4 regions of the Rhizobium laguerreae genome follow, and region 4 is predicted to be linked to each of the others. Evidence: predicted binding sites of a transcription regulator. Region 4 holds the regulator's gene; each other region holds the start of a gene.
The links. Region 4 encodes LexA, which represses DNA repair genes until DNA is damaged. Its sites were predicted from a motif close to TGTTCNNNNTGTGTTCNG; they were not measured.
Positions count from the first base shown of each region.

Region 1: the regulator LexA is predicted to act here: its motif matches at 1,520-1,537, upstream of HFO71_RS02690 (ATP-dependent helicase).
Region 2: the regulator LexA is predicted to act here: its motif matches at 1,128-1,145, upstream of dinB (DNA polymerase IV).
Region 3: the regulator LexA is predicted to act here: its motif matches at 2,153-2,170, upstream of HFO71_RS09430 (PA0069 family radical SAM protein).

Region 1 is NZ_JAAXQT010000001.1:557,271-560,513, reverse strand. Features, by position in the region: gene HFO71_RS02700 (PrkA family serine protein kinase) at 1-409, opposite strand, end outside; gene HFO71_RS02695 (VOC family protein) at 856-1,332, opposite strand; gene HFO71_RS02690 (ATP-dependent helicase) at 1,580-3,243, shown strand, end outside.
Region 2 is NZ_JAAXQT010000024.1:15,818-19,060, forward strand. Features, by position in the region: gene HFO71_RS35315 (hypothetical protein) at 1-576, shown strand, start outside; gene HFO71_RS35320 (hypothetical protein) at 705-1,013, opposite strand; gene dinB (DNA polymerase IV) at 1,192-2,280, shown strand; gene HFO71_RS35330 (hypothetical protein) at 2,412-2,714, shown strand; gene HFO71_RS35335 (sialidase family protein) at 2,731-3,243, shown strand, end outside.
Region 3 is NZ_JAAXQT010000002.1:526,745-529,987, forward strand. Features, by position in the region: gene HFO71_RS09425 (ribonuclease HII) at 70-759, opposite strand; gene HFO71_RS09430 (PA0069 family radical SAM protein) at 927-2,084, opposite strand; gene HFO71_RS09435 (glycosyltransferase family 2 protein) at 2,224-2,742, shown strand; gene HFO71_RS09440 (hypothetical protein) at 2,924-3,243, shown strand, end outside.
Region 4 is NZ_JAAXQT010000005.1:208,856-212,098, forward strand. Features, by position in the region: gene HFO71_RS17450 (VOC family protein) at 1-831, opposite strand, end outside; gene lexA (transcriptional repressor LexA) at 1,030-1,749, shown strand; gene HFO71_RS17460 (ComEC/Rec2 family competence protein) at 1,730-3,243, opposite strand, start outside.

The DNA of each region.
Region 1 (3,243 bases), on a different contig from region 4:
CGTAGATCGGATGAACCTCCATCAGCAGCTTCAGCCGCTCCGCCAGCGATGACTTGCCGCCGCCGACCGGGCCGAGCAGATAGAGGATCTGCTTGCGCTCCTCGAGCCCCTGCGCCGCGTGCCGGAAGAAGGAAACGATGCGTTCGATTGTCTCTTCCATGCCGTGGAAGCCGGCAAAGGCCGGATAGATCCGGATGGTCCGGTTCATGAAGATCCGGCCGAGGCGGGTGTCCCTGGCGGTGTCGACCATCTGCGGCTCGCCTATCGCGGCGAGCAGACGCTCGGTCGCATTGGCATAGGCAAGCGGTTCCTTTTTGCAAAGATCGAGGTACTCCGAGATCGACATATCGGTCTCGCGACGCGCATCATAACTGCGGGTGAACGCATCAAATACGGATTCGCTCAGCATGGGCCCTCCATTCAAGGTTAATGCCACAGGCTTCAGGTGTCCTTATAACCATCGAGATGGCCATGACGTTCCTGAGAATCAATAGTTTCGTCGGTTATTCCACGCTCACCGGCCATTTCTAGCAATGCACGAAATTGTGCATCCACCGGATCTTTAATTACTGTACGAAACTGTTGGTCAGTATAGTTCAGAAAGACGCCATCGCGGTATCAGCACATTTCACGACGTGACAGAAAGATGAAAAAGGTGTGCAATACCGCCCGTGATTCGAGATCCCGAAAATCAGCGATCGGCAGGCGGCGAGCCCGTTCGATTGGTGAACATCGATGTGCGACGGGCCATATGACGCTGGAAAGTTCGGGATATTCTTAGAAACGGAATATTCTTAGCGAAATGGGCGCATGACGATCATGCGCCGGATATTGCGATCATGTCTCCGCAGGCCTTCAGCCGTTGAACGCATCCTCGAGCGCGGCGACGTCGATCTTGACCATGCCGAGCATCACTTCGGTTACCCGCCTCGCCCGCTCGCGATCGCTGTCGGCGAACATCTCGGAGAGCACGCGCGGCACGATCTGCCAGGAAAGGCCCCAGCGGTCCTTCAGCCAGCCGCACGCTTCCGGCGTGCCGCCATTGGCGAGGAATGCCTCCCATATCCGATCGATCTCGGCCTGGCTTTCCACGAGAATCGCGATCGAGAAGGAATGGTTGAAACTATCAAGCGGGCCGGCCTTCATCGCCAGAAAGGCCTGGCCGGCAAGCGTGAACTCGATCAGCTCGACGCTGCCGGGAGGCCCGCTCGGCGTTTCCGCCGGCAATATGGTGGTGCGGCCGATCCGGGAATCCGGGATAACAGACACATAGAATTCGACGGCTTCGCGCGCTTCCTCGGCGAACCAGAGATTTGAAACGACCTTCGGCATGAAAACGGCCTCCTTGTTGACAGGTGGTGATTCGGACTGCTGTCCGATGATCCAAGGACGCCCCACCAGCGCCGGTTCCGACACGCCTGATCCGAATTTTTTGCCCTGCTTGCCTGCATGGCGACCACAGCCGCGCTCGGCGGCGACCTTGCCGACCGCAACATACCGCCTGAGATGGCGGCGGCTCGGGAATGAAAGCAGAACATCTTTTCTGGTCTTTCCTTCCCGAATCACTACATTACGCGCCATGAGCAATAGTTTCGACGATATGCCCTTCTTCGACGAAGAGCCGGGCGAGATGGCGCGCAAGCCGCAGCCGCCTGCCGCCCCCGCCGAAAGGGCGCCCGCCGCCGGTGGCGGTATCGCGGCGCGCGCCATGGCGGCTCGCGACGGCGGCAAGCGGCCGGATTACCTCGCCGGGCTGAACCCCGAACAGACCGAAGCCGTCGAAACGCTGGAGGGCCCGGTCCTCGTGCTCGCCGGCGCCGGCACCGGCAAGACCCGCGTACTGACGACCCGCATTGCCCATATCCTCAATACCGGCCGCGCTTTTCCCTCGCAGATCCTCGCCGTCACCTTCACGAACAAGGCGGCCCGCGAGATGAAGGAGCGTATCGCGTTGCTGGTCGGCGGCGCCGTCGAAGGCATGCCCTGGCTCGGCACCTTCCATTCGATCGGCGTCAAACTTCTGCGCCGCCACGGCGAGCTCGTCGGCCTGCGCTCCGATTTCACCATTCTCGATACCGACGACGTCGTCCGCCTGATCAAGCAGATCATCCAGGCTGAAGGCCTCGACGATAAACGCTGGCCGGCCAAGCAGTTCGCCGGCATGATCGACACCTGGAAGAACAAGGGTCTCGGCCCCGCCGATATTCCTGAGGGCGACGCCCGCGCCTTTGCCAATGGCCGCGGCCGCGATCTCTATTTTGCCTATCAGAACCGCCTGACGACGCTGAACGCCTGCGACTTCGGCGACCTGCTGATGCATCCGATCGCGATCTTCCGCAAGAACCCGGATCTCTTGAAGGAATATCATGGTCGCTTCCGCTATATCCTCGTCGACGAGTACCAGGACACCAACACCGCCCAGTACATGTGGCTCAGGCTTCTCGCCCAGCGCCCCAAGGGCGAGCCCCAGAACGTCTGCTGCGTCGGCGACGACGATCAGTCGATCTATGGCTGGCGCGGCGCGGAGGTCGACAATATCCTGCGCTTCGAAAAGGATTTCCCTGGCGCCAAGGTGATCAAGCTCGAGCGCAACTACCGCTCGACCGAACATATCCTCGGGGCCGCCGCCCATCTGATCGCCCATAATGAAGGCCGCCTCGGCAAGACGCTGTTCACCGACCGCTCCGATCCGGACGACGTCAAGGTGCAGGTCCATGCCTCCTGGGATTCGGAGGAGGAAGCCCGCGCCATCGGCGAGGAGATCGAGCAGCTCCAGCGCGGCAAGCATCTCTTGAACGACATGGCGATCCTCGTGCGCGCCTCCTTCCAGATGCGCGAATTCGAAGACCGCTTCGTCACCCTCGGCCTCAACTATCGCGTCATCGGCGGCCCGCGCTTCTACGAGCGCCTCGAGATCCGCGATGCCATGGCCTATTTCCGCCTGGTTGCTCAAGCCTCCGACGACCTCGCTTTCGAACGCATCATCAACACCCCGAAGCGCGGCCTCGGCGATACGACGGTGCGGGCGCTGCACGACTATGCCCGTGCCCGGGATATCCCGATGCTTGCGGCAGCAGTCGACATCATCGAGACGGACGAGCTGAAGCCGAAGGCGCGAAAAGCCCTCTTCGACGTGATTCAATCTTTCCGCCGATGGCAGGAACTGCTTGAAAACACGCCGCATACCGAACTTGCCGAGCAGATCCTTGAAGAGTCCGGCTATACCGACATGTGGAAGAACGA
Region 2 (3,243 bases), on a different contig from region 4:
TGGCTGGAACTGGAGATCGAAGGCGACGAACGGCTGGAGGCCCACTTCGCGCTGCTTGGCGCGATCGGCGACCGTCAGCCGCCGCTGCTCGCCATCCTCGCCGAAGCCCGTGGCGCCGATATCGTGCTCTCGCCGCTCGCTTTCGGAACCGACAGCCTGACCCTCCTCGACCTGCCGCCGCCGGCGCCAACGACGACGGCGCAAAAGCCGAGCCTGCTCTCGCGCCTGACCAAAAGCTTGTCGCTGCCCGGCGTGCCGGAGCGCAAACCGATGCGTTTCGAAGCGCTGGCCCGCCCGCAGGCCGCCAGCCAGCGACTGATCTCCACCGCCTTCGACGAAATCCTGGCGCTCGCCGAACTCGGCGGCCGCATGGAGGATCCGGAGCGGCTGCAGCGCATGCAACGCCTGGGGCGCACACTCTACGAGGCCGGCTTGGCGCTTCCAGGCCGCCTCCTCGGCCAATTGGCCGCCGCCTCCGGCCAGACACGCGCCGACCGCCTGCTGCGCGCCGCCTATGCTCTCGACCTGCTCGCCCGCATCGATCCGCATTTGCCGTTTGTGCGCGTGCTGCCTTGAGGCAATTTCCGGGATCTCAACCACCATGAACAAGCTTCGAGCTCGGAGAGTCATTCGCCGCCGAAAACGCATTCGCGGTCTGCTTGAAATTGCGCTTGGCGCGGATTTCGAGAGGTTATCGATCGTGCTCAGCGGCTCGATACACGCACTGCGCCGGCCGCTCGGAGACTGCGCTGGACGGCGGCGACCTGGCTGGATGCGATATCCACCGAGACCTCGATCTCGCCTTCGAGCGGCGCATCGCGACGGGCGCCATCGTCATGAGAGGCATCCCCACCCGATGGCGCCGAACCCGCACTGTTGCGGTCGCTTGCCGACTGGATAAAGATGTCGGGCCTCGAAACCCGATGCTGCTGAACCAGATGTTCGACCGCGAGATCAGCGGCTTCGCGTGTTTCGAACGTGGCTCGGATCGTGGTCGTGCTGTCGTCCGCCATTGGCTGCCTCCTGATATTAATGTCCACTGGATGAGAACGCCTTGGGCGGCTGGTAGTTCGACGGCAGGTCCAGGCCCCCATTGGAATTGTTGATATCGCCTCCCAAGACTGCTATGTTCTGTTTTTGTTTCGGCGCGCAATTTCAGAGGCCGATCCCGTCGCGATCGCTGAAACCGCCATGAACGAGATAAGCTCACCCCCCGTCCGGAAGATCGTCCATGTCGACATGGATGCTTTTTATGCGTCGGTCGAGCAGCGCGACAATTCGGACTTGCGCGGCAAACCGATTGCCGTCGGCGGGTCGGCCGCCCGTGGTGTGGTGGCGGCGGCGAGTTATGAGGCCCGTAAATTCGGTGTTCACTCGGCAATGCCGTCTGTGACTGCCAAGCGCAAATGTCCTGACCTGATCTTCGTGCCGCCGCGCTTTGCCGTCTACAAGGCGGTGTCGCAGCAGATCCGTGAGATCTTTGCCGAATACACGCCGCTGATCGAGCCGCTGTCGCTCGACGAGGCCTATCTCGATGTGACGCAAAATCTGAAAGGCATGACGGTCGCCACCGAACTCGCGCTGGAGATCCGCGCCAAGATCAAGCAAGTCACCGGCCTCAACGCGTCGGCCGGCATTTCCTACAACAAGTTCCTTGCCAAGATGGCGAGCGACCTCAACAAGCCGAACGGCCAGGCTGTCATCACGCCGAAGAACGGGCCGGCCTTCGTCGAGCAGCTTCCCGTCCGGAAATTCCATGGTGTCGGACCGGCGACCACCGAGAAGATGCACCAACTCGGGATCGAAACAGGCGCCGATCTCAAGGAGAAGACACTCGAGTTCCTCATCGAGCATTTCGGCAAGTCGGGACCCTATTTTTACGGCATCGCCCGCGGCATCGACGAGCGCCAGGTCAAGCCCGACCGGGTGCGCAAATCCGTCGGCGCCGAAGATACCTTCTCACAGGACCTCCACGCCTTCGAGCCTGCTCGCGAAGGGCTCCAGCCGCTGATCGAAAAGGTGTGGGTTTACTGCGAGGCCAACGGGATCGCCGCCAAGACGGTGACGCTCAAGGTGAAATATGCCGACTTCAGCCAGATCACGCGCAGCAAGACGCTTCCGGCACCCCTGCCGGCAATCGCGGACCTCGAGGAGATGGTCAACCTGCTGCTCGCGCCGATCTTTCCGCCGCGAAAGGGCATACGGCTGCTCGGCGTCACCCTCTCCTCGCTGGAAGAACGAGTACCGGCCGCGGCGCCGCAGCTGCGGCTGGCTTTTTAGACCGCCGGCATCAGCTGCCACAGGCGACGACCGTCCGTCGCCGCATTGGTTTTCATCCACCCGTCCGCGATTTCGAGCTGGGCCGGAACCTCGTCAGATCTCCGAAGTTTGCGGAACGAGGAGAATTCGACATGCATCTGATACAGTTGTTTATTCCGGCAGCGCCGCACGCGGCGATCGACATCGAAGACATTATCGCGATGATTCAGCGCGAGATGACCGAGCGCCATGGCGGGGCGACTTCATACCTCAATTCCCCGGCGAAGGGGTTTTGGTCGAGTGGCGAGGGCACTGAAGAAGATACGGTCATCGTCATCGAAGTGATGGTGAACAGTCTCGATCGGGGCTGGTGGCGCCAATACCGGCGCAAACTCGAACAGCTGCTCGGGCAGGAAGAATTGCTTGTGCGGGCACTTCCAGTCGAAACGCTCTGATCGTCTGGAAGCCTCCATGGACACGCAGTTCCGCAATGTCGAAATCTATCGCAGACGCGGCGAGTTCGCAGGCTGGCCGGCAAATTATGGTCTCTGGTCGTGGGGTGACGAAATGGTCGTCGTCTTCGCGCGCGGCAAACTCGGAGCGAAGGGGGAGTTGCACGAATTGGACCGCGATTTCCCCTTCGTACCCTGGCAGGCACGCAGCCTGGACGGCGGACTGACCTGGATGGACGAGCCGTTCTGCGGCCGCGTGCCGGGTGGGCTCTCGCTTTCGGCCGACGAGCACTTGAACGCCGACCTCAAGGTCCGTCCCCGTCTGTCGGTCCGTGAAGACCTCTGCTCGATTGACGATCCCATAGACTTCCTCGACCCCGAGACGATCGTCATGTGCGCCAGAACCGATGTAGAGGGCGATGCTGTCAGCTGGTTCTATGTCAGCCGGGATCGGTGCCTGACATGGCAGGGTCCATTTCGTTTCGCCGGTCTGCATCTTCCGCTCTCGGCGCGCACCGATATCGTTCCTCTC
Region 3 (3,243 bases), on a different contig from region 4:
GAAAAGGCCGGGCATGTCCCGGCCTTTTCTTTTGGCAGTCTTTTTTGCCCGGCTTTTCTGTTGAATGACCTACTCGGAAAGCAGCTCGTCCGTCTCGGGACCGCCCTCGGTCTTGCGCAGCGGCCTGAAGCTCATCCGGTGCAGCGAACAGGGGCCGTGCCTCTCGATGCCGGCGCGGTGTTGCGCCGTGCCATAGCCCACATGCGCGGCAAAACCGTAATCCGGAAACACATGATGTGCCCGCGCCATCATCCGGTCACGCGTCACCTTCGCGACGATCGAGGCGGCGGCGATCGAGACCGAGCGGGCATCGCCCTTGACCACAGCCTGTCCGGGGCAGTCGAGGCCGGGCGGCACGTCGAGCCCGTCGGTCAGCACGTAGCTGGCCGGAATGGCGAGGCTGCAGATGGCCCGGCGCATGGCGTCGAGGCTTGCCTTGCGGATATCCGTCTCGTCGATGCGCGTCGAACTGGAGGAGGCGATGGAGACGGTCGCAGTCGCCAGAATCTGCACGAACAGTTCCTCGCGCCGTTGCGCCGAAAGCTGCTTGGAATCGTTCAGCCCCTCAGGGATGCGCTTCGGATCGAGAATGACGGCGGCCGCCACGACGGGTCCCGCCAGCGGCCCGCGGCCTGCCTCATCGGCGCCGGCGACCGGCCAGTGGCCGGCCTTGCGGGCTTTGAGTTCCAGTCGGAAATCCGGCACGAGCGGAGCCGTGTCGAAAAGCAGGGGAGAATCGGGTGGCGTGCGAGGTTTCATGCGGCTGAACCTCGCACGCCAACCCGATTTCCCGCAAGTCCCCGGATCAGGGCGGCGGCCGGGGACCGGTCCGGCGGATGGTGGCGGTCAGGGCCATCCGCGGGAATTGCGCTCGGTGCTCGAAAACAGGGCGGTTTTGTCGAGATGCCGAAACGCAAGCTTAAAAATCAAAGAAGCGACAATTGTACGCCGCTGCCATCAGGCGGTACGAACAGGTCATCGCGCAGCGGCACACTACGTCGCGTCAGCTCGAAACGTCTGGCGGCCATTTCAAAGCGCCGGGCGATCTGCCAGGCATAGGGACCGGCGCCCTTCATGCGCTTGCCGAATTCGGCATCGTAATCCTTGCCGCCGCGCATCGAGCGTACCAGCGACATCACATGCCGGTAGCGATCGGGATAATGCTGCAGCAGCCAGTCTCGAAACAGCGGGCTGACCTCGAGCGGCAGTCTGAGGATGACATAACTCGCCTCGGCAGCGCCCGCAGCCTTTGCCGATTCGAGGATGCGCTCCAGCTCGTGGTCGTTCAGCGCCGGGATGAGCGGGGCGGCCATGACTGCCGTCTGGATGCCTGCTTCGGCAAGGGTGCGGATCGTCTCCAGCCGCCGCGGCGGTGTGGCGGCACGCGGCTCCATCGTCCGGGCAAGCTTGCGATCCAGCGTGGTCACCGAGATGCCGACGCGCACCAGGTTCTTAGCTGCCATCTCCTGCAGAATGTCGAGATCACGCAGGATCATCGCCGACTTGGTGACGATCGATACCGGATGGTTCGCCTTGTTCAACACCTCCAGAATGCCGCGCATGATGCGCCATTCCTTCTCGATCGGCTGATAGGGATCGGTATTGGTGCCGATTGCGATCACCCGCACCTTGTAGCCCGGCTTGGCGAGCTCCCGCTCCAGCAGTTTTGCCGCATCGGGCTTGGCAAAGAGCTTCGTCTCGAAATCGAGCCCTGCGGAAAGCCCCATATAGGCGTGTGTCGGCCGGGCGAAACAATAGATGCATCCGTGCTCGCAGCCGCGATAGGGATTGATCGAGCGGTCGAAGGAAAGGTCCGGCGATTCGTTGCGGGTGATGGCCGTGCGCGGCTTCTCGACCTGCACTTCCGTCTTGAATGGCGGCAGCTCTTCCCAGGTCTGCCAGCCATCGTCGACGGTCTCCCGCTGCAGTGGCTCGAACCGACCCGTCGGGTTCAGTCCCGCCCCACGTCCACGCCGCCGGTCGACCTCGACTCTCAGGCCGGAGGACACGATCATCGCATCGGCAATATCTGCCGTATTGGCAGGCGCGAATGCGGCCTGCCCTGCCAGGGACTGCTCTCTCATCGGATTCTCCCGCGGCGGAAAGCCATCGCCTCCGCCCGTTTTGCTGATTAAATTCCTATCCGCAAAATGAGAACAATGCAAGAACAAAATGAGGAAAACGGCGCTGGCAAAAATTTGTGCGGCGCATTATAAATAGTCAATGTTGACGGTTGTTCTCGAATGTCAGGATCAGGAATCTGAACTGGCACAGACTTTATCGGTACTGGTGGCAGGCGCGGTGGAGGGGCTGGTGAGCGATGTGGTCGTGCTCGATCACGGCTCGCGCGACGGCACCTCGCGGGTGGCCGACGCCGCCGGCTGCCGCTTCCATTCGCAATGGGATATCAAGGACATCGTCCGCGCAGCGCGCGGCGAATGGCTGCTCTTCGTCGAGCCGGGCGCCAGACCCCAGGCCGGCTGGATCGATGAGATCGCCGAATATGTCGCGCTGAACAAGCTGCCGGCGCGCTTCACCGCGTCGCGCGGCTACCGGCGCCCGTTTTTCCAGCGTGTCGGCCGAGCCGTGCCGCCGCTGGAACTGGGCTTTCTCCTGCCGAAGAAGCAGGCACTCGCCATTGCCAAAAGCGGCATGCGGCTGACCGAATTCGTCAAGGGGCAGAAGCCGCGCAAGCTCGCGAGCGAACTGATTCCGTCCTGGGTCGCCCGCGCTGCGCGATAGGGCCGCAACGCTCTCCATGAGCAAAAGATGGCGCCCAATAGGATTTCGCGCTATAATTTAAACATGGCGCCGTCGAAGCGCCTCGCTTCGCAACGGAATGGCCATGGAATGCCGGTGAACGGCAGAACAGGTCAGCGACAATCTCCTCTTCTGCCGGGTTCCCGGCGAAAGGAGGTGCGTCATGGCGCGCGGTAGGATCTACGGCGTACGCGGTATGATCTACGGCCTCATGGCCGTCATATTGCCGACATTGGTGATCGCGCATCCGCATTCGGCAGCATCGCAGATGATGCGCAGTTGCGCAGGCCGACCCGAAATCGTCAATTTCCTGGACAAGAATTTCGCCGAAAAGCTCACGGCAGTCGGACTGATCAACCAGAACGCCGTTCTTGAGGTCTATGCCGCCGAAAGCGGCACCTGGACACTCATCGTCACGGATGTTCACGGCATAAGCTGCGTCCTGCTGTCGGGTGACAGCTGGGACACGATGCCCGTCCTGCC
Region 4 (3,243 bases):
GTTCTTGCGCGTGTATGTCACCCCGTTAGCAGCCAAATGCGCTTCTGTCACGGCAAGATCGGCGACAGCAAAGAGGATTGCCCGGCCGCGCAGGCCGCGATCTGCGGATGAGACGGCGATGTCGAAATATGCCTCCAGCCCTTCCGGCGTCATCAGGCTGATTTTCGCATTCGATGCCGCAATATCGACGCCGAAACCGGTTTTCTCGACTGCCGATTGCGCCACGGCAAGGCCGACGAAGGCAGCGAAGGCGGCCGGCTCTGGCGTGCAAAGCGCGATCTCAACTATGCCGGTGACGCCATTGGCATGCGTCTCCAGCGCCGCGCGGTCGGCCGGTAGCGGATTGACGCGCTCGACGGTGAAAAACAGGAGATCAGGCGCGCGCAGGTCGCCGGCGAAAGCCAGCTTAAAGCCGGCAATCGTCTCGGAACCGTCCGGCATCGTCATCGGCCGGGTGAATTGCAGCATCTCGCCAGCGCTCGATCCGTTGCCGACGAAATCCTGATGGTCGATGCCGGCATTCTTGCTGCCGAAAGCCAGCCCCGAGAGCCCCTCCTCGCCACAGCGGAAACGGAAGGCCTGGTTGCGGGCAGTGAAGACATTACCCTGCCGCGCCGATGCCTCGCTCTCCTCGACGTTCGCAATCCCGAGCGGCTCCAGATAGGTCTTGTCGGCAAAAAAGACGCAGGCATTCTCCGTTCCGAAGGGATGGCGCGCATCGGCGGCAACGGTGAAGCCGAGCTTGCCGAGCCTCTCGCGCGCCAGATCGATATTGACGACCGGCAGCACGACATGATCCAGCGGGTGCGGTTTGGCGGAATGCTCGTTCATGATATCCCTCCTGGAAACGGCAAGAGATCTGCGACGGCGCGCCCCTCATTGCAAGAGATCTGTGCCAATCCGGCGAATGAAAATAAAAATCTCAACGAGTTGGCACCAAGCTTTACAGAAATTTAGCTACTTGCGGAACACATATGGAACATATAGTGTCTGTTCTGGATTTGTTTCAATCACGAGGTCACAACGTCGATGCTCACGCGCAAACAACAGGAGCTTCTCCTTTTCATTCACGAGCGCATGAAAGAATCCGGCGTTCCGCCGTCTTTCGACGAAATGAAAGATGCCCTGGACCTCGCCTCCAAGTCCGGGATTCATCGCTTGATTACAGCGCTCGAGGAGCGTGGCTTCATTCGCCGCCTACCGAACCGCGCCCGTGCGCTCGAGGTCATCAAGCTTCCGGAGGCCTACAGCCCCAGCATTCAGCCCCGGCGCGGCTTTTCGCCGAGCGTCATCGAGGGCAGCCTCGGCAAACCTCAGCCGGTCGCCACTCCTGCTCCCGCAAAACCCGTCGCCGACAACGGCAACTCGGTCTCCGTGCCGGTCATGGGCCGAATCGCTGCCGGTGTGCCGATCTCGGCGATCCAGAACAATACCCACGACATCGTCGTTCCGGCCGACATGCTCGGTTCCGGGGAACATTATGCGCTGGAGGTCAAGGGCGATTCGATGATCGATGCCGGCATCTTCGACGGCGACACCGTGATCATCCGCAACGGCAGCACCGCAAGTCCTGGCGACATCGTCGTTGCTCTGGTCGACGACGAAGAAGCGACACTCAAGCGCTTCCGCCGCAAGGGCGCCTCGATCGCGCTAGAAGCGGCCAACCCGGCTTACGAGACCCGGATTTTCGGGCCGGACCGTGTCAAGGTTCAGGGTAAACTCGTCGGTCTCATTCGCCGCTATCACTGACATTGGCCAAGCCGGATTCGGTAAAACTGTTGCTGCGCCAGTCATAGGCGCGATGGCGCATCCATGGCCGCGACAATGCATCGAATGCGGTTGCGACCTCGAGGCCGGTGTCCGTGAAGCGCAACTCGATGGAACCGGTCCTGCGCAGCGTCTCACCGGTGAAGAGCGTCGCACCTGAGCGGCAATTGTTGAAGCGAAGGCGCACCGACGTCACGACGATATCGGCCGCGTCGCATGCCGGGCCGAGATAGCCGGCGTTGTCGATGACGGTTACCACCTGACCATTGCCAAGCCTTGATGTGCACCAGGCCTTCTTGACGCAGGAAAAGCGGTCTGCGTCACCGGCCGCTGCGGCCGCCCGCATCGCGGTCCTTGCTTCGTTCTGCTGATCGCGGGAAAGCCTGACGCGGCGGTCTTGTCCCTCAGGCGGGATAGCAGGACCATCCAGCATCTTCGGCGGATCATGCCTCGGCCGGACCAGCGCTCTCTGCCACTGGTCGAAGATGAAATCCGGCGGTCTTTCACGGTTGGAAGCCATTGCCGCCGCCTCAACGACTGCGACGAGACTGCCATCCTCCGAAATCACCAGATCGGGCGGCCGGGGACCCGGTAGAAGCAACAGGATGAGTGTTGCGACCGTGATGATCGATGTGCCGACATGGCGCAACCGGGTGCGGAACAGCGTCAGCAGCAGAAAGCCTGCCACGGCGACGGCGAAATACCAGGCGGGCAAGCGGCCGACGTCGATATTGCCACCCCAGCCGGACACCGTCTTTGCGACCGCGATCACCAAATCGAGGCCGAATCCGACGATCTTCCAAGCCCAAACATCCAGACCGAAAGGCATGAGCAGCATCGCCAGCAGACCTGCCGGCATGATGATGAAGGAGATGATCGGCATCGTCGCGAGGTTAGCCGGCAGGCCGTAGGCGGTCAGGCGATGAAAATGCTCGATCGAAAACAGCGCGGTTGAAAAACCGCCGATCAGCGAGGTCAGGAAGACGCCGCCGAAGAAACCGGCAACCGTAACGAACGGCCGGATGATCGGCAGCTTCAGAAAGGCGTTTTCGCGGACGCGCCGGTCCTTCCACAGCTGATAGCCCGAGACCAGCGCCAATGTCGCGGCAAAGGACATTTGGAAGCTCGGTCCCAAGACCTCGGACGGCGAAATGGCGATGATGACGAGAGCGGAGAGCGCGACGTTGCGCAGGCTGATCGACGGCCGGTCGAAGAAGACCGCAATCAACATGATGGCCATCATGATGAAGGCGCGCTCTGCAGAGACCGCAAAGCCGGAGATCAGGAAATAGGCGGTGACGGCGATGAGCGCGCCGGCGGCAGCGATCTTCTTCGTCGGGTAGGCCTCAGCGATGCCGGGAAAGAGGCTGAGCAGCATCCGGAAGCCGACGAAGAAGATGCCGGCCGACAGCGCCATGTTGAGACCGGAGATGGCGATGATATGAGCCAGACCGGACTGGCGCAGCGCCTCCGTCG